Regions from separate parts of the Chitinimonas lacunae genome, predicted to be linked through region 2. Evidence: predicted binding sites of a transcription regulator. Region 2 holds the regulator's gene; each other region holds the start of a gene.

Region 1 (9,789 bases), 3.3 Mb from region 2:
AGAAAGCCTGGTTCTATCTGGGTTGGTATTTGCACGAACTACAGCATCTGGAAATCTCCAAAGCGGTGTTCGAGCATGCGGTGGCCCGCTTCAGCCATTCGGCCGATATGCGGTTGTGGCTCGGTAATCTGCGCCAGCGCGTGGGTGAGTTCGCCCAGGCCTGGGAAGATGTCCAGCTGGCGGCTCGGATGAATCCTAATCTCGAAGGTATTCCATTTCGTTTGATAAGCGCCAGGGGCGATGCAGAGGGTTGGCAGGAAGCTGACCATTTGCTGACCCAGGCTTATCGGGCCAACCCCACCGATACGACGCTGGGCCTCAAATACGCGATCCGACAGTTCTTCCGGAAAAACTGGTCGGAGGGCTGGCCTGCCTGGGAAAGTCGGCAACGGTTGCCCAATGGCGATACCTTTGCCCGGACTTTTCCCGATTCGACCCTGCCGCGCTGGGACGGCCAAGCCTTGCAACAGCGACGGCTGCTGGTGTTCTGCGAACAGGGGCTTGGGGACACGATCCAGTTTGCCCGCTTTGTCGAGCGCATCGAAGGCCACGTTACCTATGCTGTCCATGATCGCCTGTTCGATCTGTTCAGCGCGGCGGATCTGCCGTATCCGCTGCTCAAGCGCTCCGAAGTGGGCGACAGGCTGGCGCAATTCGACTGCTACGCCGATGTGATGAGTCTGCCCTGGCTGCTGGGACTGGCGTCGGATGCCGAGATGGCGCCGCTCCAGGAGCCTTATCTGCGACCCATGCTCAGCGGTCATCGACTGGAAGGCCATCTGGCTGATTATCGACGGCCACGGGTCGGCATCGTCTGGGCCGGCAATCAGAAGCACGGCGATACCCATCGGCGTGACTGTCCGTTCGAGAAGCTGCTGCCTTTGCTGGCACGCCAGGATATCAGTTGGTTCAGCCTGCAAAAGGACGAGCCGTCCAATATCGTCCTCTACTATCCGGAAATCCATCCGCTGCTCAACAATGTGGCGCCCGAGATGGAAGGCTGGACCGACACCGCCTGCATCCTTCAGCAGTTGGACCTGTTGATCTGCGTCGATACCGCCCTGGCCCATCTGGCCGGGGCCATGGGACGGCCGGTGTGGGCCTTGCTGTCCAAGTGGAATGACTGGCGTTGGGGTGAACAGGGCGAGAGCACGGTCTGGTATTCCTCGATGCGCCTGTTCCGTCAGGACAAACTGAACGACTGGGCGGGCCTGGTGACACAGATCGATCAGGCGCTGAACGAGTTTGTCCGGCAATTCCCGGCGACAGGTGAGACAAGCTGAACCAGGGGCTGCCACTATGCATCAACGATTGATTCTGTCCCGGCCGTTCTTGGGGCTGACGCTGTTGCTCTGTGCCATGCTGGCTGCCTATGTCTCGGTGGTCAAAGCGCTCAACGAGCTGCCGCGCAAGTATCGGCTGATCGAAATGGAAGTCGCGATGCCGCCCGAGCTGCAACTGGTCGCGGCGGGCGGCGATAGATATCTGGCGGCCAATATCGGTGCTTTCCGCTCGCAGACAGTGGGGGTGCACGAGTTGCAGAAGAATACCTACAAGGTCTTGGCCAAGGTGCAGCTGGCGACGGCGGTGCTGAACCCGATGCACGAGGACAATTACTATACGGCGGCGGCCATTCTGCCGTGGAATGGCGAATTCCAGGCCGGCCAGACCATTCTGCAACTGGCTACCGAGGCGCGTAAGCGCGATTACCTGCCACCGTTCTTCCGGGGTTTCAACTGGTACTACTTCGAGAAGAACTACGCGGCGGCTGCGGCCGATCTGCGGATAGCGGCCTCGCGCGCCGAAGGCGTCAATCGCAATGCCCTGACGGCCATGGCGGCCCGCTGGACCGAACGTGGTTATGAGCCTGAACAGGCTTTGCAGATGGTCGAGGCGATGGCCAAGCAAAGTGCGCCGCCGCTTAAATACTTTTTGGAACAGCGGGCGGCCCGGCTGCGTAATCTGATTACGCTCAAGCAGGCAGTCGAGACTTATCGCCGCCGCCATGGCGCGGCGCCGACCGAACTGGCGCAGTTGGTACAGGAAAAACTGCTTCCCGCCATACCCCCGGACCCACTGGGCGGAAGCTATATCATCAAAAACGGCAACGTCGAGTTGCAAGTTGCGGCAAGGTGAGCTGGATGGCGATTGCAATAAAAATCCAAGATATCCGCAAAACATATCGCGATGCGCGGCTAAAGCGCAGCGAAGTGCTCAAAGGGATCTCGTTCGAGGTCGAGGAGGGCGAAGCCTTCGGCTTTATCGGTCCCAACGGGGCCGGCAAGAGCAGCACTATCAAGATCCTGGTCGGCGTCTCGCGTCCGACCAGCGGTGAGGCCGAGATCTTCGGCCGCCCGATTGCCGAGCATGCTTCGCGGATCGGTATGGGCTATGTGCCGGAGAGTCCGTATCTGAACGACTATCTGACGCCCTATGAAGTGCTGTCGGCCGGGATTGCGCTGCATAAGCTCAAGGTGCCCGATGTGCGGCGCTATTGTCTCGAATGGCTGGAGCGCTTTCGCATCGCCCATGTGGCCGACAAGAAGATCCGCAGCTTTTCCAAAGGTATGGTGCAGCGTACCGCTCTGGCCCATGCCTTGGCGGTCAAGCCGCGTCTGCTGATTCTGGACGAGCCGCTGTCGGGGCTTGATCCGATCGGGCGGCGCGAAACCGTCGATATCCTGCATGAATATCACAGCCAGGGCGGCACGCTGTTCTTCTCCTCCCATGTGCTGCACGATGTCGAGCGGCTGGCGCAGCGCTTTGGCTTTATCCACAAGGGCCTGATCAAGACCGTGCAGACACCGGCTGAATTGCTCAATAAGCACGGCAATTATTCGGTGTTCTTCTGCTGCACCGGTCAGATCGGGATTGAAGGTGCCGTCAGGCTCGATTCGAGTAACTGGTGCGTCGAGGTCTCCACGGCGGCGCTGTGGGATACCTTGCAGCGGCTGCGCGAGTGCGGGGCCGAATTGCGTGAGGTGCGGCCGATGATCAGCCTGGAAAAAGCCTTCCTCGAATTCATCGGCGAAGATATCAAGACCGTGGCGGTGTGAACCGACTGCGGCAACGAAAAGGCCGAGCATTGCTGCTCGGCCTTTTTCATGGGAAGTGGAGCCGCTGCGGCTAAGCCGCCGTCAAGGCACCCTTCATCTTCTGTAGCGCCTTGCCTTCGATCTGGCGGATACGCTCGGCCGATACGCCGAATTCGGCTGCCAGTTCATGCAGCGTGGCGGCTTCGTCATCGGCAAGCCAGCGGGCTTCGACGATACGGCGTGAACGGGGGTCCAGTGTGTCGAGTGCTTTTTCCAGTCCTTCGCCTTGCAACTGATCGAATGCCCGTCGTTGCAGCACGGCCACCGGCTCGTTGTCGTGGTCGGCTAGCCAGTCGATCGGGGCGTAATGATTGTCGTCGTCGTTGTCTTCGGCCATCAGGGCGATATCCTGGCCCGACAGACGGGTTTCCATTTCCAGCACTTCCTCAGGCTTGACCCCGAGGTCTTCGGCGATCTGGCGCGCTTCTTTGTGGGTCAGGGCGGCGAAGCTCTGCTTCATGCTGCGCAGATTGAAGAACAGCTTGCGCTGCGCCTTGGTGGTGGCGATCCGGACCATCCGCCAGTTGCGAATGATGTATTCGTGGATCTCGGCCTTGATCCAGTGCACTGCAAAGGAGAACAGGCGCACGCCCCGAGTCGGTTCGAAGCGTTTGACGGCCTTCATCAGGCCGATATTGCCTTCCTGGATCAGATCGGCCTGGGGCAGTCCGTAACCGGAGTAGCCACGGGCAATCGATACCACCACCCGCAGATGGGAAAGCACCAGCCGCCCGGCGGCTTCGAGGTCGTTGCCGCTGCGGTAACGCTGCGCCAGATCGGCTTCTTCCTCGGCGGTCAGCATCGGAATGGTATTGACCTGACGGATATAGCTATCAAGGCTATCGCCGGCGGAAATGACCGGCAGGCTCATGGTGGCGCTCATTATTCGACTCCTTCTTGGCCGGGGATAGAACCGACCCACTGCATATTAGCACTCGACATCTGAGAGTGCCAGACAGGGGCAGGAGTTCCTGGGTTGCAGAACTGGAACGAACTGTTCCAATAGGAGACCGGATCGGGGGTGCCAGCAAAAACCCTGCTATATCAAGGGTCTATGGCCTGGAGGTGACGCCGTACCGACAGGCTGGCTCCAGCCAGGCTGACGAGGGTGACGGTAAGCAGGGCCATGGCCAGGATATTGGCCGGCGGCAGGGTCAGTTCGAACCGGTCGTTATAGAGTCGGGCCAGTTCCGCTACCGGATGGGCCAGTCGCTCAACCGCCAGGGCGACCATGGCAAGGCCGATCAGGCTGCCCAATATCCCCTGTGTCGCCGCGAAATAGAGAAACGGCCGCCGGATGAATCCGTCAGTCGCCCCCATCAGGCGTGCCACTTCGATCTCCTCGCGTCGGGTCAGGATCTGCATACGGATCAGATTGGCCGTCACCAGCAATAAGCCCGCGCCGAACAATGCCGCCACCACCAGGGTGGCTTCCTGGCCCAGCGCTACCAGGGCCTGCAAGCGGCGCGCCCAGTCGGCGTCGAGCTGGACCGTCTCGACGGCCGGATCGGTCCTGACCTGCTCGGCCAGTGTGGTCAGTCTGGCCGGGTCGTTGTCCTTGAGTTCCACGGCAAAGGCATCGGGCAGCGGATTGCCTTCCAGCCCCGCCAGCAATTCGGCAATTCCGCTGCTTTGCTCAAGTGCTTTCAAGGCTTCGGCCTTATCGACAAAGCGGGCGCGCGCCACCTGCGGGCTGCCTTCGAGCTGCTTTTTCAGGCGGGCGATATCGTCGGGACTGGCATGGGTATGCAGAAACACCGTCAGTTGCGGCCGCACCGGCAGCTTGTCGGTAAGCTTGCCCAGATTGGCCACCACGGTATACAGCCCAAGCGGCAGGGCGACTGCCACGCCAATCACCAGCAGATTGACGAAAGTGGCGAATGGCGCCTGCCCCAGCAGCTTGACGGTGCGAGCGAGCGCCATGCGGTGCAGCAGCAACCATTGCTTCATGGCGGTCCTTACTGGGTGAACTGGCCGTGCGCCAGCCGCAGAATGCGGCGGCCATAGTCGGCCATCAACGATTCGTCGTGGGCCGCGATCAGAATCGTTACCCCGACCTGATGAAAGCTCTTGAACAGCTCCATGATGTCGTGGGCGTAATCGCGGTCTAGATTGCCGGTCGGTTCGTCGGCCAGCAGGATGGCGGGCCGGTGCACCACGGCGCGGGCAATGCACAGTCGCTGCTGCTCTCCACCCGACAGCGAGATGGGATTGAGCTTTTCCCGCCCCAGCAGCCCGACCTTGTCGAGCGCCGCCCGCACCCGCTTGCCGGCATCACGCCGGTCGTAGCCGAGGATGTCGAGCGGCAGCATCACATTGTCGAACACGCTGCGGTCGAACAGGATCTTGTGATCCTGGAAGATCAAACCGATATGGCGCCGTACAAAAGGCAGCGATTGCCGCGTGATGCTGGCCAGATTCTGCCCATTGACCACCACCGCGCCGGCGCTCGGCCGCTCTATCCCGGCAATCAGCTTAAGCAGCGTGCTCTTGCCCGCGCCCGAGTGGCCGGCCAGAAACACCAGCTCGCCCGTCTCGATCCGGAAGGTCAGATGCTTAAGCGCCTCGAAACCACCTGGATAGCGCTTGCTGACTTGATTGAACTGAATCATCGCGGGCCGTCGGCCGTTGGGCTTATTCGATCAACGCATCGACATAGTCGGCGGCTTCAAACGGCCGCAGATCGTCGATGCCTTCCCCGACGCCGATAAAGCGCAGCGGAATGGGTTTTTGCTTGGCAATCGCGGCGATGATCCCGCCCTTGGCCGTGCCGTCGAGCTTGGTCAGCACCAGACCGGTCAAGCCCAGCGCGTCGTCGAACGCCTTGACCTGATTGAGCGCGTTCTGGCCGATATTGGCGTCCAGCACCAGCAGAACCTCGTGCGGGCCGGCCGGATCGGCCTTCTGGATCACCCGCTTCACCTTCTTGATCTCTTCCATCAGATGAAGCTGGGTCGGCAGACGACCGGCCGTGTCGGCCAGTACCACGTCGATCTGCCGCGCGCGGGCGGCATTGATGGCGTCGAAGATAACCGCCGCCGAGTCGCCGCCGTCCTGCGCAATCACCGTCACATCGTTGCGCTCGCCCCAGGCCATCAGCTGCTCGCGCGCCGCCGCGCGGAAGGTGTCGCCAGCGGCCAGCAGCACCGATTTGCCCTGACTCTGGAAATACTTTGCCAGTTTGCCAATCGAGGTGGTCTTACCGGCGCCGTTGACCCCGGCCACCATAATGATAAAAGGCTTGTGGCCTTCGACCGACAACGGCGCTTCCAGCGGCGTGATCAGCTCGGTCAACGCTCCCTTGAGCGCTCCCTTGAGTTCGGCCGCATCCTTCAATCCGGCCAAGGTGACCCGCTCACGCACATCCTTGAGCAGATGGTTGGTCGCATCGATTCCCATATCCGCCGTCAACAGCACCGTTTCCAGCTCTTCATACAGATCCTCGTCGATCTGCCCGCCGCCAAACAGCGCTGCCAGCTCCTTGCCCAGCTTGTCGCGCGTCTTGGCCAGACCCGCCTTGAGCTTGTAACGCCAGACTTCCTTGCTCGCCTCGGCGACATCGCGGGCCAGCACCGTCACATCGGTATTCAGAATCTCGACCGTGCGCTGCCAGAACGACTTCTCGACCACCGGCTCCCCCGTCGCCTGTGGCTGCGGAGCTGGTTGCGGTGGCGGAGCTGGTTGCGGTGCCGGAGCCGGCTGAGGTGTCGGAGCCGGCTGAGGTGTCGGAGCCGGCTGAGGTGTCGGAGCCGGCTGAGGTGTCGGAGCCGGCTGAGGTGCTGGAGCCGGCAGAGGTGCTGGAGCCGGTTGAGGTGCTGGAGCCGGCTGAGGTGCTGGAGCCGGCTGAGGTGTCGGAGCCGGCTGAGGTGCTGGAGCCGGTTGAGGTGCTGGAGCCGGTTGAGGTGCTGGAGCCGGTTGAGGTGCTGGAGCCGGCTGAGGTACTGGAGCCGGCTGAGGTGCTGGAGCCGGTTGAGGTGTCGGAATCGACTGAGGTGCCGGAACCGGCTCAGGTGTCGGGTCCGGTTGAGGTGCCTGAGCCGGTTGCGGCATCGGCGCCTGGCTCAGCGCTTCGGGCTGAGGGGCGGGTGTCGGCGCGGAGGGTTCCACCGTGGGCGGCGTCGCCTTGTCGCCGCTCATCAGTTGGCCGATGTCGGTATTAAGTGCCTTCCAGAGCTTTTTGCCCCAGCCGGACGATTCGGGTTGTTTGTGCTTGCTATCCGTCATGCGGTAGAACCGAGTGGTGAAACGAGCCGGACCGGCCGGCGGTGGGGTAGGATTCTATCTTTTCCCGCCAGTCCCAAGAAGGGTGTCATGAAGAACGCGCCGCCCCGCACGGCTAAGTCGGGCAAGTCCAAGCCCGATGCCCATCGTAATCAGGTCCGCATCATCGCCGGGGAATTCCGCCGCCGCCTGCTGTCATTTCCCGATGGCGAAGGGCTGCGCCCCACACCCGACCGGGTACGCGAAACCCTGTTCAACTGGTTGGGACAGGAACTCCATGGCCTGGAATGCCTCGACCTGTTTGCCGGCAGCGGGGCACTGGCCTTTGAAGCCGCCTCACGCGGCGCCCGCCGGGTAGTGGCAGTGGAAAACAACCGCCAGGCCATCGCCGCCTTGCAGGAAAACCGTCGCCTGCTCGACGCCCGCCAGATCGATATCGTCGGCCGCGACGCCCTGAGTTTTCTTGCCAGCGACCGCCAGCAGTTCGACCTGATCTTTCTCGACCCGCCGTTTGCCTCCGATCTGGCCGCCCGTGTGCTGCCGCAGATGCGCGACCGGCTCCAGCCCGGCGGCCGGGTCTATCTCGAATGCGCCGCCTTTCCACCACTCGATGGCTGGGAAATCGTGCGCCAGGGCCAGGCCGGACTGGTCCACTACGCTGTTCTGCAAGCCGCCGCCACAACTGAACCAGCCTAGCGCCTCAGCCTGCCATTTGCCGGCAATTCGCCCGGGGTTTCAATGGGGTTATTTATTTTTTAATAAAAACCGCTACTGATCTTGCAAAGAAAATGCAGATAGTTTTCTATCAAGCAGCCCTTCTTTGCTGACCCGCTATCCGAGGCGATTTGTCGATGATCAAAGCTTCCTTCTCGCTGCGTTTTATCCTGCCAGCCCTGGCGCTGCTCGGTATGGCACCGGCCTGGGCCGCTGCTGGCGAACCGGCTGGCGAACGTTTCCTGTGGATCATGTTGCTGCTGCTGCTGGCCCGACTGTCGGGGCTGGTCGAGCGGATTGGCCAGCCGGCGGTGCTGGGCGAGCTGACCATCGGCATCTTGCTGGGCAATCTGACCTTGCTGGGTTTTGGCGGGCTGGAACCGCTGAAAACCGACCCGATCCTGCATTTCCTGGCCGAGCTTGGCGTGGTGGTGCTGCTGTTTCAGATCGGTCTGGAGTCCGATCTGCGCGCCATGCGGCAGGTCGGCTGGCGTGCCTTTCTGGTGGCGGTGGTCGGGGTGGTACTGCCCTTCCTGCTCGGCACCTGGGTGATCGGACCGTGGCTGCTGCCTGATGTGAGCTTTACTGCCCATCTATTCCTGGGCGCTGCCCTGACTGCCACCTCGGTCGGCATCACCGGCCGGGTGTTCAAGGACGCGGGCAGCCTGCAAAGCCCCGAAGCGCGCACCGTGCTGGGGGCGGCGGTGATCGACGATGTGCTGGGGCTGATCATCCTGGCGGTGGTTTCGGCCATTGCCAGCCGTGGCGGCGTCGGTGCGCTCGAAGTCGCCCGGATCACGGGCCTGGCGCTGGGCTTCCTGATCGGCGCCATCGTGCTGGGCCAATGGCTGGCGCCGCGTCTTGCCCGACTGCTTGCCCGCGTCGATTCGGGCGCTGCGATGCAATTCACCGTGCTGCTGAGTTTCTGCCTCGGTTTTGCCTATCTGGCCCATCTGGTGGGGCTGGCGCCCATCGTCGGGGCGTTTGCTGCCGGTCTGATTCTGGAAGCGGGCTTTTACCGCGATTTCGACCACGACGGTTTCCATGTCGCGCTGCGTGAGACGCTGAAGCCGGGCGAAGCATCACTCAAGGCCGAAGTGCATGACCTGCTCGAACGCGAGCATGCCCACCGGATGCAAAGGATGGTCGAGCCAATCGGCTTTATGCTGGTGCCGCTGTTCTTTGTTCTGACCGGGATGCAGGTCAATCTGCAATTGCTGGCCGACACCTCAACCGTGCTCGTTGCACTGCTGGTCACGCTGGTGGCGGTGCTGGGCAAGATCGCGGCGGGGCTGGCGGCCGGGCCGGTCGATAAATGGCTGGTCGGCTGGGGCATGGTGCCGCGTGGCGAGGTCGGCCTGATCTTCGCTGCGATCGGCCGTCAGCTCGGGGTGGTGTCGGACGCGCTCTACTCGGTGATCGTGGTGGTGATCGTGCTGACCACCCTGGTGACGCCACCGGTGCTGGCCTGGCTGCTGCGGCGGCGTGGCCGCGGCTGAGGCAGAGCGAAAGGAAAATTACAGGAAAAATCTCTGCAAGATACAGAGCTGGATATGAATAAAAATAAATAAAGCGGCGTGGACTTGATGGGGTCCGCGCCGTTTTTCCTTCTATCAGGCAGAGGCAGCCGCTTCAGGCCAGGTCGGCAGCGACAGGAAGCGCTCGCGCAGTTCGCCATCGAGTGCCACGGCGCTGCCGCGCTTGCCGTCGAACATCACAAAGGTGACGTCGGCCTGGGCGATCAGGGTGTCGGTGCCCT
Region 2 (9,789 bases):
TGTCGTCGAACGGCACCAGCTGGACCTGCACTCCCTGCTCGCGCCAGTAGCCCTTTACGTCGGCCACATTGAGCGGGGCAAAGCCGATATCGGGCAGATAACCAACCCGTATAGGCTTAGCAAGTACTCCGGCTGCGCAGATCAACACCAGCAATACCCGCAGGCAAGCAAAGATCGGTTCCATGGTCGGCTCCTGGTCAAACACACGACAAGTGCCTGTTCCGGCAGGGAAAACCGGCATCCAGACTGTGAGCTCAGTCTAAACCCGAATCGGCAAATTTGGAAGTTCTTATATAGACATCTAGGCAAGCCCCAGCATTTCCTCGGCATGGCGGCGGGTGGTCGGGGTGATATCGACCCCACCGAGCATCCGGGCGATCTCCTCGACACGGCCAGCCTGGTCGAGCACGCTGATGCCGCTGCGCACCTCACCTTCGATCAGCGCCTTGGCCACGCGGAACTGCTGGTTGCCGCAAGCTGCCACCTGAGGCAGATGGGTAATGCACAGCACCTGATGACGCTCCCCCAGCTGGCGCAGCAACTGACCGACAATCTCGGCCACCCGGCCGCCGATGCCGACGTCCACTTCATCAAAGATCAAGGTGGGAACCTGGGCGATCCGGCTGGTGACCACCTGGAGCGCCAGGCTGATACGCGACAACTCGCCGCCTGAGGCGACCTTGGCGATCGAGCGGGCCGGCGCACTGGCATGCGGGGCGACCTGGAATTCGACCTGTTCAAGCCCGAACGGCTGTGGCGCCTCGCCAGGCAACAGTGCCACCTCGAAACGGCTGCCGGCCATGGCCATTCTTTGCATCTCGGTGCTGACCGCCCGTCCCAGCTCGACGGCCGCCGCCACCCGCGTAGCCGACAGACGGGCCGCCGGCTCACGATAGGCGGTCTCGGCCGTCCGCACGGCGGCTTCCAGCGCCTCGACATCGGTGACCGCACCCAGCGCGGCAAAGCGCTCACGCCATTCGTTGAGCAATTCGGCCAGCCGTTCCGGCTCGACCCGGTATTTACGGCCCATCCGATAGAGCGCGTCCATCCGCGCCTCGACTTCGGCCAGCCGCTCAGGGTCTAGCTCCACCCGGTCGCTATAGCGGCGCAGCGCATGGACTGCCTCGTCCAGATTGGCCTCTGCCGCCACCAGCAGCTCGACCGTTTCGGCCAGCACCGGGTCGAGTCTGGCCAGATCGTGCATCCGGGCAGCGACGGTCGACAACAGTGCCTGGGCATTGAGTTCGCCGTCAGCCAGCGTATCGAGCGCGGCGCGCCCTCCCTCGATCAGGCTGGCGGCATGGCTGAGCCGGCTATGTTCGGCCTGGAGCTTCGGCCATTCGTCGGGATCGGGGTTGAGCTGGCCCAATTCCTCGATCTGCCAGGCCAGCCGTTCGCGTTCGACGGCAAAGCGATCGGCATCCTGGGTCGCGGACAGCAGCGCCTCCTCGGCCTTCTTCCAGGCCTGGAACGCTTGGCGTACCGAGCGCGCCAGTTCCGTCTGGCCGGCAAAGGCATCGAGCAGCGCGCGCTGGGCCTCGCCGCGCAGCAGCGATTGATGGGCGTGCTGGCCGTGGATATCGACCAGGAACTCGCCGATCTCCTTCAGTTGGGCTGCAGTGGCCGGTCGGCCATTGACATAGCTGCGGGTGCGGCCGCTGCGATCGACCGTGCGTCGCAGCAGGCAGATACCCTCGTCGCCGTCGAGCGCATAGTCGCGCAACAGCAGATTCAGTTCGGGCAGGGAGGAAATATCGAATTCAGCGCTTAGATCGGCCCGCTCGGCCTGGCCACGCACCATACCGGCGTCGGCCCGATCGCCGAGCAGCAAGCCCAGCGCATCGATCAGAATGGATTTGCCCGCGCCAGTCTCGCCGGTCAGCACGGTAAAACCGCGCTCGAAGGCCAGGTCAAGCCGGTCGACGATGACGAAATCTCGAATTTGCAGCGTCAGCAGCATAGCGATGATTGGGGAAACGATCGATCACCGGGCAACTTTACCGTATTCCCCCCGCCACGCGATACCCGCACAGACGCCCGGCACCACGCCGGCAGGCCGCCCAGCCCGCATTCAAGCCCTGCGCAGCCTCGGCGCGGGGTTGTGTCGCTGCCGCGACAGTCACGCAGGCGGAAATGGACGGGGGATGGAGAACAATGAGACGAAAATCAAATTTTTCGCAAAATTCTTGCAAGATCTGGCGCAGATAATAGCGAAAAATAAACAGAATACGTCAGATCAAAACAGACGTTCGCCCCAATGAAGCTTATGCCGCAGCATATCGTAGTAGTTGTAGCCGAGCGGATGGAGAATACGCAGCGAATTGCGGTAGCGCTTGATCGTGACCCGGTCCATCTCATGCAGATCGAAATGCGACTGGCCATCGAAATGCACCCGGACATCGTGGCCGCGCGTCAGCATGAAATCGACCGCCGAGGCGTCGTTGACGGCAATCGGCCGGCTGCTCATGGTCTGCGGGCAGATCGGTACCAGGGCGATGGCCGGGACGGTGGGATGGAGAATGGGACCGCCCGAAGCCAGGGCATAGGCGGTCGAGCCGGTGGGCGTGGTGACGATCAGGCCGTCGGAGCGTTGGCTATAGACGAACTGATCGTCGATGAAGACTTCGAAGTCGATCATGGTGCCGGTGCCGCCACTGCGCACCACGATATCGTTAAAGGCGAGCGATGCATGGATCTCGCGATCGCCGCGCAGAATCTTGGCTTGCAGCAGGATGCGCTCTTCGGGCACGAAATCGCCGCCAAGAATGCGCGGGACCGTGGTTTCGATATCGTCAACCGCAATATCGGTCATAAAGCCGAGCCGGCCTTGGTTGATACCGACCAGTGGAATCCGGTAGGGAGCGACGATACGGGCAATCGACAGCATGGTGCCGTCGCCGCCCAGCACGATCACCAGATCGGCCACCTTGCCGATGGCATCGCGCTCGACCACCAGTACATCGGCGATGGGGTGTTCCTGAGCCGTATCGGCGTCCATCAATACCGACGAACATTCATGCCGCAGCAGCGTCACCAGGCGGCGCAGCGGATCACCGATATGCGGGCTGTTATGGCGCGCCACCAGGGCAATATTTTTGAACAGCATGGTCATCCCGGCATTTAACCATAAGCGCGCCGAGCCTAGATAGCCGGCCCGGCGCCGGCCAAGCGGCAGCGGGCCGGACGGCGGCTTAATAGACGTTGAAGATGAAGTACTTGCGCTGGGTCTCCTGGTAGACGCCGTTTTCCAGGATTTCATGGAGCGCCTTGTTGAAGCGCTCGCGCAATTCGCGGTCCTCCTTGCGGAAAGCGATGCCCGCGCCCTCGCCCAGGTATTTGGTATCGGTCATGGCCGAGCCCACCAGTTCGAAGTCCTTGCCGCGCGGCGTATTGAGAAAGGCGAAATGCACCGCGGCGGCATCGAACATTCCCAGATCGACTTCGCCCTTGACCAGGGCGTCGTACACATCGGGGTTGGAGGTATAACGCTTGATCGTCGAGTGACCGGCGTAGACGGCAGTCAGGTAGGCATCCTGGGTAGTGTCGGCTTGGACGCCGATCTTCTTGCCGACCAGTCGTTTGGGCGTGATATAGACGTAAGGAATGGTCTTTCTGCGCGCCACAAAGAAGTTGGGGGTACGCATATAGCGGTCGCTGAAGGCCACCAGCTTTTTGCGCTCCTCGGTGATCGACATCGACGCCAGAATGGCATCGGACTTTTTGGCTAATAGATTAGGAATCTGATCGTCCCACGGAAAGACCACAAAGCGGCATTTGGCCTTCATCTGCGCGCATAGGGCGTTGGCAATATCGACGTTGAAGCCCTTGAGCTGGCCTTTTTCATCGATCTCCTCAAACGGCGGATCTTTCCCTTCCATCGAAATGCGAATTTCATCGGCTGCTGCGGCCCACAGTGGGAAACAAGCCACCAGGGCGGTCAAAACACGTTTCACTTGCTAGTTCTCCTCATTGTGCGTCTGCCGGACTGGACCTATCCATTAGGCATCACTTATCTATAATGCCACGGGACAGCCAAAACAGACGACCGTGACTGGCCTGGGCGGGTTGCCGCCGGAGCTGGAAACGGTACAATCGATTTACCATGCTGAGCGAACGCGCGCAAATCCTCCTCAAGACCTTGGTCGAACGCTATATCGCCGACGGACAACCGGTCGGCTCGCGGACTCTGTCGAAATTCTCCGGTCTGGAGCTGTCGCCAGCCTCGATCCGTAATATCATGGCCGACCTCGAAGAGCTGGGTTTCATCGCCAGCCCGCATACTTCGGCCGGGCGGGTGCCGACGGCACGAGGCTACCGTTTCTTTGTCGACTCGCTGTTGACCATCCAGCCGCTCGAACAGCTTGAAATCCACGAACTCGAAGAACAACTGCTATTCGACAGCCCCACCCGGGCCGTTACCGCGGCCTCTACCCTGCTGTCGCAACTGAGCGAATTCGCCGGGGTGGTGCTGACGCCCAAGCGCCGGGCCATTCCGCTGCGTCAGATCGAATTCCTGCGCCTGTCCGAGCGGCGTCTGCTGCTGATCCTGGTTAGCGCCAATGGCGATGTACAGAACCGCATCCTGCTGACCGAACGCGACTACAGCGCCAGCGAACTGATCAAGGCCACCAATTTCCTCAATGAACACTGCGCCGGCAAGACGCTCGAAGAACTGCGCGGGGCCGTCTACGAAGACATCAAGACCTTGCAGGGCGATATCGCCGAGCTGATGAATGCCGCCGTCCAGGCTGGCGACCGGGCGCTCGAGGATCAAAGCAATGCCGTAGTGATCAGCGGCGAAAGCAATCTGCTGCGGGTCGACGATCTGTCTTCCAATGTGGAACGGCTGCGCCGGCTATTTCGGGTATTCGAAGAAAAAACCGCCCTGCTGCAACTGCTCGACATCGGCCACTCGGCCGCCGGCGTACAGATCTTTATCGGCCAGGAAGCCGGTCTGTCGCCGCTCGATGAATGCTCGGTCGTCACTGCGCCCTACCAGGTCAACGGCGATATCGTCGGCACGCTTGGGGTGATCGGCCCGACCCGGATGGCCTATGAGCGCATCATTCCCATCGTCGATATCACCGCCAAGCTGTTATCGTCGGCGCTATCGCACCAAACTTCCTAATTGGTCCATTCGATGCGTTTCCCCTCCGTAGTGTGCGGCGGCCTCGCCGCCTTGTTGTTGTGCTGCCCGGCTGTTGCAGAGGAGCTGGTGGCTGCCCAGCCGATCGAGCAAAGCAGCCGTTATGTCGATCGTCCCGATGTGCAGGCATTTATCGAAGAATTAAGCCGCGATTACGGCTTCGAGCGGCAGCAACTGCTCGACCTGTTCGATCAGGTCGTACCCCGGCCGCAGATTCTGGCCATTCTCGATCGCCCCTCCACCAGCCGGCCCTATTACGAGTTCCGCCCCGATTTCGTCAATGCCACCCGGATTCGTCTGGGGGTGCAGTTCTGGCGCGAGCATAGCGAGCTGCTTGCGGCCGTGGCCGACCGCTATCAGATCGACCCGGAATATCTGGTGGCAGTGCTGGGCGCGGAAACCATGTGGGGCCGTAATACTGGCAGCTTTCGGGTGCTCGATGCGCTCTCCACCATTGCTTTCGACTATCCGCGCCGGGCCGAGTATTTCCGCAAGGAATTGCGTGAATTTCTACTGTTGGCGCGCGAAGACGGGATCAACCCGCTTAGCCTCAAGGGCTCCTACGCCGGTGCGATGGGCATGCCGCAGTTCATGCCGTCGAGCTTTCGCGCCTATGCCGCTGACTGGGATGGCGACCGGCGGCACGATATCTGGAGCAATCCTGGCGACACATTGGCGAGCGTAGCCAACTACTTCCGCGCCCATGGCTGGCATCGCGGCGCGCCTCTGGTGCTGCTGGCCGAGGTCCAGGGCGATGCTTTCCTGCCCCTGGTCGACGACAAATTCAATCTGCACTATCGGGTGTCGGAACTGGCCGGCTTTGGCGTCCATGCCGTCGAGCCGCCCGCCAACGATCCGCTGGCGGTCCTGGCACCGCTAGAAACCGCGCCGGGCATTACTCACTACTGGCTTGGACTACAGAATTTCTACACCCTGACCCGCTACAACCGCAGCACCCTGTATGCAATGGCGGTACACGAAATGGCCGGGGCGATCCGTGCGGCCTATCTCGACCCCAGCCTGGTGCCGCCCGAGCCGGCAGCCCGACGCAAGGCAGAAAACAGCAAGCGGAGCAAACCGGCACGCAAGGGGAAACGGCGGCGCTGAGCGGGAGAGAATCGGCAGTCAGTGGGCGCTAACTTGGCGTCCGCTCCGATGCCGATTGCAGTATCGGACGCGCCTGCGCATGCTTTTGGTCAGGGCCTTGAGCGAATGCGCTTGCTCTTGGAGGTGGAAATCGAGCGCCCTTCAGCCCACGTGGAGTCGGCGTGTCCGAACCTCAACCAGGCCAAGACGCCGATTCAAGCCGAAAGGAGCTAAAGGACCGGATGGGCTGGGCGGTTCCCCCGCGCCAGCCGCATCGCGGTTACATCATGCTTCAACCGTTGCGCTGCGGCTGGCCGGCCGTTTCGGCGGCGGCGGTGCTGATCTGCTGGGTGGGAACGGTCTGGTGCAGGGCGATATAGCGATCCATGCCCTCGCTCAGCGGACGCATCAGGCTGTGCACAGCAGCCGTCAGGCCCAGAAACAGCACGCCGGCCAGCAATACTCCGCTGGCGTATTGGGCGGACCGGCTCATTGCGCGTTCGTCGGATCGATACATGGCTTGCTCCTTTTCCACAGTTGACCTGCCAGCTGATTCGCTGTGTCTTATCCTGCCGCGACCACGGTCGAGCTGCGATGGGCATGCGACCGACCGGCAAGCGGCTGGGGCGAGTTGCAGGCAGCGCCGACGAGCTGAGGGGTCGGGGTCGGCGTGGTAGACGGAGCCGGCGGCGGCGTCAGTCGGGGTGCACCCAATGCGAACAATCCGAACATGATGATTTCTCCGGTATAAGTAAGCCGCTTCAGCGCTCGCCGCGAATCAAGCGGTAGTTGAGGCGGGCATAGTGGATCAGTCCTACGCCCATCCACTTGCTGACCCACAGATTGAGCCACAGCCAGGCACCGCCGATGATCAACAGCACCAGACCGGCGGCGCCCTCACCCACTTCCACGCCTTCGATCTCGATCAGCGGCAGCACTCCCACCACATCGATGCCAGGCAGGGACGACAGCAGCACCCCGGCTCCGCCGATCAGCAGCGACAGCGCGATCACAAAGAAGATCACCATCACGCAGCCCACCACGAACAGCGGCAATAGCAGCAGCAGATTGATGACCCCAAGCCCGGCCACGGCAAAGAACATCCGGGCGAAATTGACGGGGGAGCGACGATCCTCCCAACGCTTGATCCGTGACTCGGCCTTCAGCTCGCGAGCCAATTGGCGAGGCTGGCCCAGGCCCTGGACCACCTCGCTCTCACTGCGCCCGGCGGCGACGGCATCGCGGAAATACTCCTCGTAGTCGGCCACGATCTCAGCCAGCTCGGCCGGTGGCAGGCCGTTCAATTCATGCCGCAAGGTAGCGATAAATTGGTCGCGGTTCATTGTCATACCCCGAGTATCTTGTTCACTTCATCGAGAAAACTGGCCCATTCCTGCTTCATCTGTGCAAGCGTCTCGCGGCCCTTATCGTCGAGCCGGTAGTACTTGCGCGGCGGTCCTGAATCGGATTCGACCAGATAGGTCGAAACCAGACCGTCGTTCTGCAACCGCCGCATCAGCGGATAAATCGTGCCTTCGCTCATTTCCACGCCATCTGCCAGCGAGGAGACAATTTCATAGGCATAGCTGTCATGGCGCGAGAGCAGCGCTAGCACACACATTTCCAGCACACCTTTTTTCAGTTGGGTTTTCATCTGACTCCCTTGCCGGAACGATCTTGCTTCGTTGTGCATTTCACAGGGCAAAGTGTAGTGCAAGGTATCTTGCGTCACAAGATACCTTGCCAAAAAAAATACCTATGAATTACAAGGTAGTGGCCACCGCAGAGAGTGACATGAACCGATGAATTGGAGATTTTTATACTTTCTGAAAATAACAGTCTGTATGTATAGCATCTGTTTTTCCTGATTTTTTCTAAAAACTCCCCATCCGCCTCTCCCCGTCGCGCCGCCGCCTCACCGCCCCGTCCTCATTAGCTCATCAACTCAAGGGACAATGTCACCTTTCTGTCCTATTTTTAGGGTTCACGCCACGAGAGGGAATCGCCACGATGAACAATTTCTGTAAATCGGTCGAGGTTCGCTGGGCCGATATCGACGCAAACCAGCATATGCGCCACTCGGTCTATGCCGATCTTTGCACCCATGCGCGGATCGAATGGCTGGCGGAGAACGGATTCACCTTTGCTGACTTTGCAGCCCACGCGATCGGCCCAGTGCTGTTCAAGGAGCAGACCGAATATTTCCGCGAGGTGACCTTGGGTGAACGACTCGATATCGATGTCACGCTGGCGGCGATCAGCGCCGATGGGCGGCGCTGGTGTATCCGACAGCATCTATATAAGTCCGATCAGGTTCTGGCGGCGCGGCATGAGGTTCATGGGGCTTGGCTGGATCTCAAGCATCGCCGGCTGGCCTCACCGCCGCCGGAATTGCTGGCCGTGTTCGATGCGCTGCCGCGTACCGAGGATTTCCAGCGCAGCGACAGCCCGAACTCGGCAAGCGAGTAAGCCCCGGCCCGGACAGTCAGATTGTTAACCACGGCACTGTCCGGGCCAGCCATTCCTACAGGCTCGACTTCTCTTCCTGCTTTTTCGTCATAAGCAAAGAACCGACTTGGCCGGTTTTTGCGCTCGACTGACGCTAAACTGTTCCCCCTGTTCTGGCCGTGCCAGCCGGCATGGCTGTCTATATGCAGGGCTGGCCCCTCGCTATATGAGGCGATCCTGATATCGTCCTTCTTGTCAACCGGAGACGCTGGCCACAGCGCATTGATGCTCCGGTCATAGCATTCCAAGCGCCCATTTTCGTCAGTTTGTTTGCCCCAAAAGGTCAAAACCTTGCGCAGGACGGCAAAATTCGTCAAATTTTTGTCGCCTCCGTGAAAAATTTTTTTGTGCACATCAACAACACTGAACATTTGTACGTTGTTTTTAAACAATTGATCCAATTGCTTTTTCCCTGACGCATCAGAAAATGCCAATGTAGTTGACGTTGTGATTTAGTTACAAAGTTTCCGCGCAAACACAAATGACAATTGCATTCCAACACGAAATGCGTTCACTATATGTCAATCGCATAGCCCAGATGGCTGGCGAGCGCACCGCCTAAGGGGGGTTTCGGCAGCAGCCGAGAGCACCGGGGAGAACCCGGATGGGCGGTTTTCGAACCAGGTTTTTCAGGAGTGACTAGATATGACGGTTAAGACCGTTTTCTTGCGTCGTACCGTGACTGCTGCCGCTATCGTCGGCGCTTTGGCTTCGATGGGTCTGGCCCACGCCGACCAGGTTGCCAGCGGTACCACCAACCGCCTGATCGTGAAATACAAAGGCAACAGCTTTGCTGAAGCCGCTCAACCCCTGAGCGCTGCGCAAGCCGTCGTCGGCCGTATGGGCATGTCGCTCCAGGCCGTCCGCACCACCGCCACCGGCGCACAAGTAGTCGAACTCGACCGCCAGATCAGCGTGAATGAAGCAGCGCGTCTGGCCAGCGAACTGGCTGCCAGCGATGACAACGTCGAATATGCCGAACCGGACCGCATCATGCGTCCGATGTACGTTCCCAACGACAGCTATTTCAACCAGCAGTGGGATCTGAC
Region 3 (9,789 bases), 2.4 Mb from region 2:
CGCCCGGGTGCAGCGGGGCGAGCCACAATTCCCAGGCCAGACACAGACTGAACAGCGCCAGCATGCCCGCCACCGCGCCATTGCGCGACCAACGCAGCATCGGGTTCATAAAGGCTGCACCAATTTAAGCGCCGTCTCGGCCAGACGTCGGCCCAACGCGATCGCCAGCAGCCGTTCATGCTCGTCGATGGCGCGTCGGCCATCCTTGCCCGAGACATGACTGGCGCCATAAGGCGTGCCGCCGCCCGCCGTCTCGCTCAGCGCCGCCTCGCTATAAGGCAGGCCGACCAGCACCATGCCGTGGTGCAGCAAGGGCAGCATCATGCTCAACAGGGTGGTCTCGTTGCCGCCGTGCTGGCTGGCGGTGCTGGTAAACACCGCAGCGGGCCGGCCGACCAGCGTGCCGGCCAGCCAGTCGGACGAGGTGGTATCGATGAAATACTTGAGCGGTGCCGCCATATTGCCAAAGCGGGTCGGACTGCCCAGCGCCAGGCCCACGCATTCCTCAAGGTCCGCCCGTTCGACATAGGGCGCGCCGTCATCGGGAATGCTGGCCGCGGTGGCTGCACAGATCGGCGAGACGGGCGGCACGGTACGCACCCGGGCGGTGGCGCCCGGCACCATCTCGATGCCGCGCGCAATCAACTGCGCCAACTGGCGCGTTGCGCCGTGGCGGCTGTAATAAAGGACAAGGATGTCGGCCATGGCAGGGTCAGTGGCTAAGGGTGGGGTATTATAGGGCTTTGCCCCGCCGACCGACCGCCGGATGAAAAACCTGTCGTCCTTCCGCAGCGCCTTGCAGCGCCATCCCATACCGGCACCGCTTGAATTCCTCCAATTCATCCTGCGACGCGTGCGCGAAGACCGCTGCATGGAAGCGGCCGGCAGCCTGACCTTCACCACCTTGCTCGCCCTGGTGCCGTTTTTCACCATTGCCCTGATGGTGGCCTCGGCTTTCCCGATGTTCGACGAGGTATCGACCCGCTTCAAAACCTTCCTGCTGACCAATCTGGTGCCTGAATCGGCCGGCCGCATCATTACCGTCTATATGCGCCAGTTCACCGACAATGCCGACCGGCTGACCTTGGTCGGCATGCTGTCGCTGGCCGGCACGGCGCTGGCCATGATGTTCACCATCGACAAGGCGTTCAACCGCATCTGGCGGGTGCGGCGCAGCCGGCCGATGGTGGTCAAGACCCTGATCTACTGGGCGGTGCTGACGCTCGGTCCGCTGCTGCTCGGCATCAGCCTGACCCTGACCTCGTGGCTCGCCAGCAAGAGCGGCGCAGGCGGCAGTGGGGTGGCGCTGCTGCTGAGCGGCAGCTCGTTTCTGCTGTCGGTCTGCGGCTTTGCCCTGCTCTACCGGGTGGTGCCCAACTGCCCGGTACCGGCGCGCCATGCCCTGGCCTCGGCGCTGTTCACTGCGCTGGCCTTTGAATTGATGAAGAAGCTGTTTGGCTGGTATGTGCAGCAGTTCGGCACCTTCAAGCTGATCTATGGCGCCTTTGCCAGCGTGCCGATTTTCCTGATCTGGCTGTATATCGCCTGGGTGATCGTGCTGTGCGGTGCCGTGCTTTCGGCCACCCTGTCCTACTGGCGCGGCCAGGCCTGGCGCCGGCGGCCCCATCCGGAGCGCCGGCTCAACGATGCGTTGCGGCTGCTGCTGCTGCTCGATATTGCCCACCAGCGCGGCGAAACCCATAGCCTTGGCCGTCTGCGCCGTACCCTGGGCGCCGGGCAGGATGAAATGCACGAGCTGCTGGAGCGGCTGGCCGATCGCGGCTGGGTCCAGGCCACCCGTAACGGACGCTGGGTGCTCAGCACGGCGCTGTCGGCCATCCGCGCCAAGGATGTCTATCATCTGCTGGTCGATCGCCAGGCGGCCCCGGCCCATAGCCACGACAGTGTGCAGACCCTGATCGAAGGTGCCTTTGCCCGGCTCGACAGCGAACTCGACCTCAGCCTCGCCGAGATTGCCGCCCGCAGCCGCAGCGGGCAGGACGAGCCTCCGCCGGCGCTGCTGCAGCCGCCTGTGGCCGAACCGGCGGCCCCGGCACAAATTAAATAAATAATGAAAATGACGCGCAAGACATGGCGCGCCATAGAAAAGAAATCTCAATAAACGAGAAATCAGGCTGGAGTGAACTCGAACAGATCGTAGCCGATCGACTGTTCGATCAGCTTGGTGGCCCTGACCCGCAATTCGCCATCGAACACGAAAACCGACAGCTCGCGCAGAGGCGAGAACGTGCCGCGTGCCGCCAGAATCATTGCCGGCTGCTGAATCGGCTGCACCTCGGGCAGCAGCAGCGCCGACTGGTAAAGCGAGCTGGGCGGCCCCAGCACCGGGCGCAGCATGGCCGGATCGGCACGCGGCGCCAGCACCTGCACCCCCATCTCGATCGCTTCGCCCTCGTCCACCGTCTGCATCCAGCGCACACAGGCCACCAGCCAGCCCTCGCCGCCCTGCGACAGCAGACCGACCACATCGCCGACCCGGTAGACACAATGCTGCGGAATCGGCGCCAGCCGTACCGCAAAGCCACCGGGACTCTCGTTGAGCACCAGCCACTGATCGGGACTGCCCATCGCCGGTCCGCTGACCGCCTGGGGCGAAGGCGTGTCGTTGCTGTCGCTGACTTCGATGCCCGATGGGGCGTCGATCAGCACCGGCTGCGTCTGCGGCTTCATGCCGTTGAAGCAGAAAGCGGTCATCCGCAGCCCGCCGGCGATCTCGACCTGGCTATTGGCGCGGATGCGCTGGAAGACCCGCTTGGGCGCAATGCTCCACTGCCTGGTGACCCGGCGCAGTAGATCGAGCCAAGCCAGTGCCTTGGCCTTGTCGGGCGCAGTCGGGGCTTTCTGCTCGACCGCTTGCAAGGCCTTGTGCAGCAGCTTGGCCATTTCGATGGTGTCGAGCAGGATGGCATTGGAAGGCTGCACATCGACCGGCCGCTGGCCCAGAAAGACCGGCGGCGTGTCGCTGTCGAGCCGGATCAGGAAGAAACCGGCCGGACTCGGCGTCGCCGTCAGCGGCTGGAACTGGGCAGCGCTGCCGTAGTTGCGGATCAGATCCTGGATCTTGTCGAGTTCGGCTGGGTGATAACGATAGGGGTCGGCCAGCGCCATCAGCAGCATCTGCTTGTAGAGGCCGCCGATGGTCTGCATCGGATTCTGCGCCTGGGCCGGCGCATCGATCATCTTGTGCTGGATGGCATAGCGAAACAGGGTATGGGCTTCGAGCCAGACCCCGGCCGGAATCTGGGCGTAGCTCTTGCAGCAGACCCAGACCAGCTTCTGATAGGTGCACATCAGACGCTGCGCCAGCTCAGGGATATGTTTATTGCCGAGGCTGAAACGCACATTGGCCCGCTCGGTCAGCACCAGCTTGTAGCCGTTGGCCAGTTCGAGCTGAAGATTGCGTGCCAGCGTGGCGGCCTGCTTGGTCTTGTCCTTGACCGGCACGGCGGCCGAGGTATAGGCAGCTTCGAGCGGCGCATCGAGCATATCGATGCTGACCTGGTAGTGTTCGAGCAGCCGCAGGCGCTCGTCGTCGGGCAGCCGCACCCGATTGAGCGAGGTCAGCGCATCGAAGATGGCGCGGGACGTCTCATGAAGATTGGCGTGCGGCAGCGAGACCAGCCACGCTTTGAGCGCCTTGGGATTGGTTTCGACCACCAGATTGCGGTTGGTCACAGGTTGCGGCACAGCGAGCGCGAGCGACATGGCTAGCCCAAACAGGTCGGTACAACTGTTTTATAAAGGGATTGCGCCGGTTTCACCAGTCAGCGGCGTCGAGCAGATCGGCCATGGTGGCGAAGCTCCAGCGCAGTTCCTCGACACTGATCACATAAGGCGGCATCAGGTAGACCGTATTGCCGACCGGCCGCAGCAGCAGTTCCCGCTCCAGCGCCGCCGCGAAGAAACGGCTGGCGAAACCCGGCTGCGCTCCCACCACATCGAAGGCCCAGATCATCCCGCAATGGCGGGCATGCGCCACCCGGGGATGGGCCGCCAGCCGGGCGAAATCGTCCGCCACCGCCGCGGCCTTGGCCTGGTTGTCGGCCAGCACATCGAGTTCATCGAAGATCGCCAGCACTTCCAGCGCCGCCCGGCACGCCAGCGCATTGCCGGTATAGGAATGCGAATGGAGGAAGCCACGGCTTACCTCGTCATCGTAGAAGGCGGCATAGATCTCGTCGCGGCTCAATACCACCGACAGCGGCAGATAACCGCCCGTGATGCCCTTGGAGAGACAGAGGAAATCCGGCCGGATCGCCGCCTGCTCACAGGCAAACAGGCTGCCGGTACGGCCAAAGCCCACGGCGATCTCATCGGCGATCAGATGGATCTGGTAACGGTCGCACAGCTCGCGCAGCCGGCTCAGATAGACCGGGTCGTACATGGCCATCCCGGCCGCGCCCTGCACCAGCGGCTCGACGATCACCGCAGCGATCTGCTCGCTGCGCTCGGCAAATAGCTGCTCGGCTTCGGCAGCCATCCTCAGCGCATAGTCGTGGCCCGATTCACCGGGTGCCGCCAGCCGGCGATCGGGCGAGCCGATCCGGTGCGAGGGGCGCAGCAGCTCGGCGTAGGTCTCGCGAAACAGCGGTACATCGGTCACCGACAATGCCCCCAGCGTCTCGCCGTGGTAGCTCTGCGCCAGACTGACGAACTGGTTCTTGCCGGGACGGCCGCTGTTGCGCCAGTAGTGGAAGGACATCTTGAGCGCGATCTCGGTGGCGGAGGCGCCGTCCGAGCCGTAGAAAGCGTGGCCAAGCCCGCTCAGCGCGGCCAGCTGCTCCGACAGCTCGACCACCGGCCGCTGGGTGAAGCCGGCCAGGATCACATGCTCAAGCTGCTGCAACTGATCGGTGATGGCGCCGTTGAGTCGCGGGTGGCAGTGGCCGAACAGATTGACCCACCAGGAACTGACGCCGTCGAGATAACGGCGACCGTCGAAATCATACAGCCAGACTCCCTGTCCCCGTTCGATCGGGACAATCGGCAGGGTTTCATGGCGCTTCATCTGGGTGCAGGGATGCCATACCGCGCGCCGTGAGCGCGCCAGCCAGTCTTGATTGCTCATGCATTTTCCGCGGGATCGATCAGGCCATCATGATGGACCGGCCGGCCGCCCTGCGCCAGCCCGACGCTATAGCGGCCGCTGAGTCAGCGCCAACAGGCGCGCGAGCTCGGCCTGGCGCCGCGTGCCGGTCTTGCCGAACAGCGCCCGCAACTGGGTGCGGATGGTGGCCAGACTCACCCCCAACAGCTCGGCACATTCGACCGGGGAATGATCGTGAGCCAGCACGCCGGCCAGCCGCGTCTCGGCCGGGGTGAGGCCATAGAGCATCTGTAACCAGTTCGGATCAGGATCGATGGCCGCCCCCGGATCATCGATCAGCACCAAGGCCACCGGCTGGCTCAGGCTGGTGCGCCACGGCGATTCCGGGGCCAGCGGCAGGATGCTCAAGCGCAGCGAACAACCTGGTACGGCCAGCGTGCCGCCACGCGGTCGCACCGCGGTTGCGGCACTCAGCAGTTGCAACAGCCGGCTGGCCGCACCGCTATCGTGCGGCACCAGCCGCTGCTGGTGGCAATGCAAGGTCGTTTCCTGCTGGAACAGCCGCTCGGCGGCCGCGTTGGCGGCAGCGATCCGGCCATCGACTTCGAGCAGCAGCACGGCCGTGGCCAGGCTGTCGAGCGCCGCCCAACCAAGCCCGGCGCGCAATTGCAGCGCCCGCGCCCGGGCACCCAGCCGCGACGCCCGTTGCATATGGGGAAACAGCTGCGTCAGCCACTCCTTGGTGCCGGGGTCGAAATCGGGCTGGTCGAGCAGGCGCACGCAACTCAGGTAGTAATCGACCCCGTCGACCGCGTCGATCTTGACCGCCAGCACATGGCCCAGCCGGTGCGGCCGCATAAAGTCGCGGTAGAAGGGATCGTTAGCGAGTGTCCCGCCCAATTCCTGACTGTCGTGATACCAGCGGCCGGGTGCCCAGGCACCGAGCCGGGGGCGACTTGGGTCGAGACGGTAGAAATAGCGGTTGTAATCGGCCGCCGCGCCGCTGTCGTCGCCGACTGCGCTCAGCACCTGCCCGCCTTCCTCACTGCGGTTCCAGGCCAGCGCCGCGACCCGGGGGCTGCTACAGGCATTGGCCAGCGCCGCCATGGCATTGTGGTATTGAGCGCTGTCGAGGGCGCCCTCATAGAAAAGGGCCACGATCTCGTCATGGTTGGCCGAGCGTTGCATAGCATTTCCTCCTGACTGCCGCGCGTCGGTCACTTGGCCGCACGCTGGATTGCATTTCATCGATTTGGACGATGCCAGCCGCGCCAGCGCCCGCTAGTCTGCGGCGGGCAATGGCTGGGCGTCGCCTTCCACAGATATAGGAATAAATCGGCAGCAAGCGAAACGTCCGACGCATCGAGGAGGAGTCATGCAATCCCCACGCAACGGTAAGGCGGGCCGCCAGCTGCGGCTCGATCCCCCGATCAGCCGTCCGGTCCCGCGGCCGGCGGGCCATCACAACGGCCCCGACCGTCATGGCCCGGGACAGCGTCCCTGGCACCGGCCGGCCGCCGCGGACCCGGTCGCCATGCCGACTTAGAGAGGCGCGCGAAAAAGGCAGAATTGCTCCCTTCTTTTTTCCAGACCTTAACTGGTCAGGAACCGTTTTTTCCTTTTCTGATCTATCGGGCCGAGGTTCGCACTCGGGGCCGCTTGAGGCGACACAGCGGGAAGCAGGCTGTTATACGGCAGCGCAGGGCATCGGCGAAAAACTTGCCGACCCGCCCCTTGAAAACCTTACAGACGGTCCCTATTATTAGCACTCGTTAGCGACGAGTGCTAACAGTTGACTTCAAGTGATTGAATATTCACTGCTTGCATTCCGAACCGTCCCTATTAGGAGAGTCAATCCATGAAAATCCGTCCCCTGCACGATCGCGTGGTGATCAAGCGCGTCGAAGCCGAAGAAAAAACCGCCTCTGGCATCGTCCTGCCCGGCAACGCCGCCGAAAAGCCGGACATGGGTGAAGTGGTCGCCATCGGCCAGGGCAAGGTGCTGGAAAACGGCTCGGTCCGAGCCCTGCAACTCAAGGTGGGTGACAAGGTCATCTTCGGCAAGTATTCCGGCCAGACCGTCAAGGTCAACAACGAAGAACTGCTTGTAATGCGCGAAGAAGACATCATGGGTGTGGTTGAGGCCTAAGCCTCCCCCCGGTCTTTTTGCGACACCCCAACGAATTCGGAGAATCAACATGGCTGCTAAAGAAGTAAAATTCGGCGACTCCGCTCGCCAACGCATGATCGCCGGTGTCAACGTACTGGCCGACGCCGTTAAAGTGACCCTGGGCCCGAAAGGCCGCAACGTGGTGCTCGAGCGCAGCTTCGGCTCGCCGACCATCACCAAGGACGGCGTCTCGGTGGCCAAGGAAATCGAACTGAAGGACAAGTTCGAGAACATGGGCGCCCAGATGGTCAAGGAAGTGGCTTCCAAGACCTCCGATATCGCCGGCGACGGCACCACCACCGCTACCGTGCTGGCCCAGGCCATCGTGCTCGAAGGCATGAAATACGTGGCCGCCGGCATGAACCCGATGGACCTCAAGCGCGGCATCGACAAGGCCGTGACCGCCCTGGTCGGCGAACTGAAGGCCATCTCCAAGCCCTGCACCACCTCCAAGGAAATCGCCCAGGTCGGCTCGATTTCCGCCAATAGCGACGAGAGCATCGGCAAGATCATCGCCGACGCCATGGACAAGGTCGGCAAGGAAGGCGTGATCACCGTCGAAGACGGCTCCAGCCTGGAAAACCAGCTCGACACCGTGGAAGGCATGCAGTTCGATCGCGGCTACCTGAGCCCCTACTTCATCAACAACCCCGACAAGCAGATCGCTTCGCTGGACAATCCTTTCGTGCTGCTGCACGACAAGAAGATTTCCAATATCCGCGAACTGCTGCCGGTGCTGGAACAAGTCGCCAAGGCTGGCCGTCCGCTCCTGATCATCGCCGAAGACATCGAAGGCGAAGCGCTGGCTACCCTGGTGGTCAACAATATCCGCGGCATCCTGAAGACCGTCGCCGTCAAGGCCCCGGGCTTCGGTGATCGTCGCAAGGCCATGCTCGAAGACATCGCCATCCTGACCGGCGGCACCGTGATCGCCGAAGAAGTCGGTCTGACCCTGGAAAAAGCCACCCTGGCTGACCTGGGCCAAGCCAAGCGCATCGAAGTGGGCAAGGAAGACACCACCATCATCGACGGCGCCGGCAAGGAAGACGCGATCAAGGCCCGCGTGGTCCAGATCAACCGCCAGATCGAGGAAGCCACCAGCGACTACGACCGCGAAAAGCTGCAAGAGCGCAAGGCCAAGCTGGCCGGCGGCGTGGCCGTTATCAAGGTCGGTGCCGCGACCGAAGTCGAGATGAAAGAGAAGAAGGCCCGTGTCGAAGACGCGCTGCACGCTACCCGTGCCGCCGTTGAAGAAGGCATCGTCCCCGGCGGCGGTGTGGCACTGCTGCGCGCCCGCTCGGCCCTGGCCTCGCTCAAGGGCGACAACCATGACCAGGACGCCGGCATCAAGATCGTGCTGCGCGCCATCGAAGCCCCGCTGCGCCAGATCGTCACCAACGCCGGCGAAGAAGCCTCGGTGGTGGTGAACAAGGTGCTCGAAGGCCAAGGCAACTTCGGCTACAACGCCGCCAGCGGTGAGTACGGCGATATGGTGGAAATGGGCGTGCTCGATCCGACCAAGGTGACGCGCTCGGCCCTGCAAAACGCCGCCTCGATCGCCAGCCTGATGCTGACCACCGACTGCATGGTGGCCGAACTGCCGAAGGACGATGCACCGGTCGGCGGTGGCATGGGCGGTATGGGTGGCATGGGCGGCATGGATATGTAAGTCCGGCCCGGCCGAACCTTCCGCAGTACGCAAAACCCCGCCTCGGCGGGGTTTTGCTTTATCGACCGCCCATAACGACAGGGCTACCGCCTATCGCCACCGGGGTGCAAGCTGGCACCTCGGACACTACCATCCAGACAGCATACACAGACCGGAACCTGGCTCCGGCATTCCAGACCTCCTCGCGCTGATGGTTATGCTTATGCCCAAACCGCTTTGTTCCTCCCGCCGCACAGGCGGCTTCTCGCTGATCGAGTTGATGGTAGTGATTGCCTTGCTATCCATCCTGATGGCGATTGCCGTACCCAGCCTCAGCGATATGTTGCGCAATGGCACGATCAGCACCGAGAGCGCCAATCTCTATGCCGATCTGTCGATGGCCCGTACCGAATCGATCAAACGCAGCAGCGCCGTTACCGTCTGCCCCAGCAGCGACGGCAGCAGTTGCAGCGGCAGCAACGACTGGGCAGTCGGCCGCATCATCTTTATCGATGCCAATGCCAACGGTCAGATCGACACTCCCGACCTCGACCGCAACGGCGACAGCAATCTGACCTCGGCCGACGGCATCGCCGACCTCAACGGCGACGGCTCGCTGACCCTGGCTGACGCCGTGCTGCAAATCCGCGCGGCCTCGAGCCGCGGCGCCACGATCAGCTCGAGCCTGACCAGCAGTCCCTATGTGCTGACCTATCGACCGACCGGTACCTCACGCACCGGTGCCGTCACCTTTACCCTCTGCTATAGCGGCGCCACCTCGCTCAAGCAGCGCAATGTCCTGGTCAATGTCCTTGGCCGGGTGGAAACCCAGATAGCCTCGACCAACTGCACTTAAGGGCGCGCCAGAAAGGATCGACCATGCCAAGCCGCCGTACCGCCCAT

The links. Region 2 encodes HrcA, which represses chaperone genes, less so after heat shock. Its sites were predicted from a motif close to ATTAGCACTCGNNNNNNNCGAGTGCTAAT; they were not measured.
Region 1: a site for HrcA is predicted at 4,023-4,051, ahead of rpoH (RNA polymerase sigma factor RpoH). Genes of this name have one in related genera too.
Region 3: a site for HrcA is predicted at 6,830-6,858, ahead of groES (co-chaperone GroES). Genes of this name have one in related genera too.

What each region holds. Positions count from the first base shown of each region.
Region 1 covers NZ_JBHSBU010000001.1:3,815,761-3,825,549, forward strand. The annotation lists gene ACFOW7_RS16415 (tetratricopeptide repeat protein) at 1-1,283, shown strand, start outside; gene ACFOW7_RS16420 (hypothetical protein) at 1,300-2,136, shown strand; gene ACFOW7_RS16425 (ABC transporter ATP-binding protein) at 2,142-3,056, shown strand; gene rpoH (RNA polymerase sigma factor RpoH) at 3,127-3,978, opposite strand; gene ftsX (permease-like cell division protein FtsX) at 4,140-5,045, opposite strand; gene ftsE (cell division ATP-binding protein FtsE) at 5,054-5,707, opposite strand; gene ftsY (signal recognition particle-docking protein FtsY) at 5,730-7,145, opposite strand; gene rsmD (16S rRNA (guanine(966)-N(2))-methyltransferase RsmD) at 7,407-8,012, shown strand; gene ACFOW7_RS16455 (cation:proton antiporter) at 8,168-9,529, shown strand; gene ACFOW7_RS16460 (acyl-CoA thioesterase) at 9,644-9,789, opposite strand, start outside.
Region 2 covers NZ_JBHSBU010000001.1:527,295-537,083, reverse strand. The annotation lists gene ACFOW7_RS02280 (ABC transporter substrate-binding protein) at 1-184, opposite strand, end outside; gene recN (DNA repair protein RecN) at 302-1,960, opposite strand; gene ACFOW7_RS02270 (NAD kinase) at 2,237-3,112, opposite strand; gene ACFOW7_RS02265 (transporter substrate-binding domain-containing protein) at 3,192-3,953, opposite strand; gene hrcA (heat-inducible transcriptional repressor HrcA) at 4,103-5,128, shown strand; gene mltB (lytic murein transglycosylase B) at 5,141-6,253, shown strand; gene ACFOW7_RS02250 (hypothetical protein) at 6,525-6,749, opposite strand; gene ACFOW7_RS02245 (hypothetical protein) at 6,797-6,964, opposite strand; gene ACFOW7_RS02240 (DUF1700 domain-containing protein) at 6,994-7,575, opposite strand; gene ACFOW7_RS02235 (PadR family transcriptional regulator) at 7,578-7,886, opposite strand; gene ACFOW7_RS02230 (acyl-CoA thioesterase) at 8,243-8,701, shown strand; gene ACFOW7_RS02225 (S8 family peptidase) at 9,386-9,789, shown strand, end outside.
Region 3 covers NZ_JBHSBU010000001.1:2,914,340-2,924,128, forward strand. The annotation lists gene ACFOW7_RS12480 (DUF2069 domain-containing protein) at 1-109, opposite strand, end outside; gene wrbA (NAD(P)H:quinone oxidoreductase) at 106-705, opposite strand; gene ACFOW7_RS12490 (YihY family inner membrane protein) at 767-2,068, shown strand; gene ACFOW7_RS12495 (hypothetical protein) at 2,131-3,726, opposite strand; gene bioA (adenosylmethionine--8-amino-7-oxononanoate transaminase) at 3,779-5,089, opposite strand; gene ACFOW7_RS12505 (helix-turn-helix transcriptional regulator) at 5,156-6,256, opposite strand; gene ACFOW7_RS12510 (hypothetical protein) at 6,444-6,614, shown strand; gene groES (co-chaperone GroES) at 6,927-7,217, shown strand; gene groL (chaperonin GroEL) at 7,267-8,907, shown strand; gene ACFOW7_RS12525 (GspH/FimT family pseudopilin) at 9,110-9,742, shown strand; gene ACFOW7_RS12530 (type IV pilin protein) at 9,766-9,789, shown strand, end outside.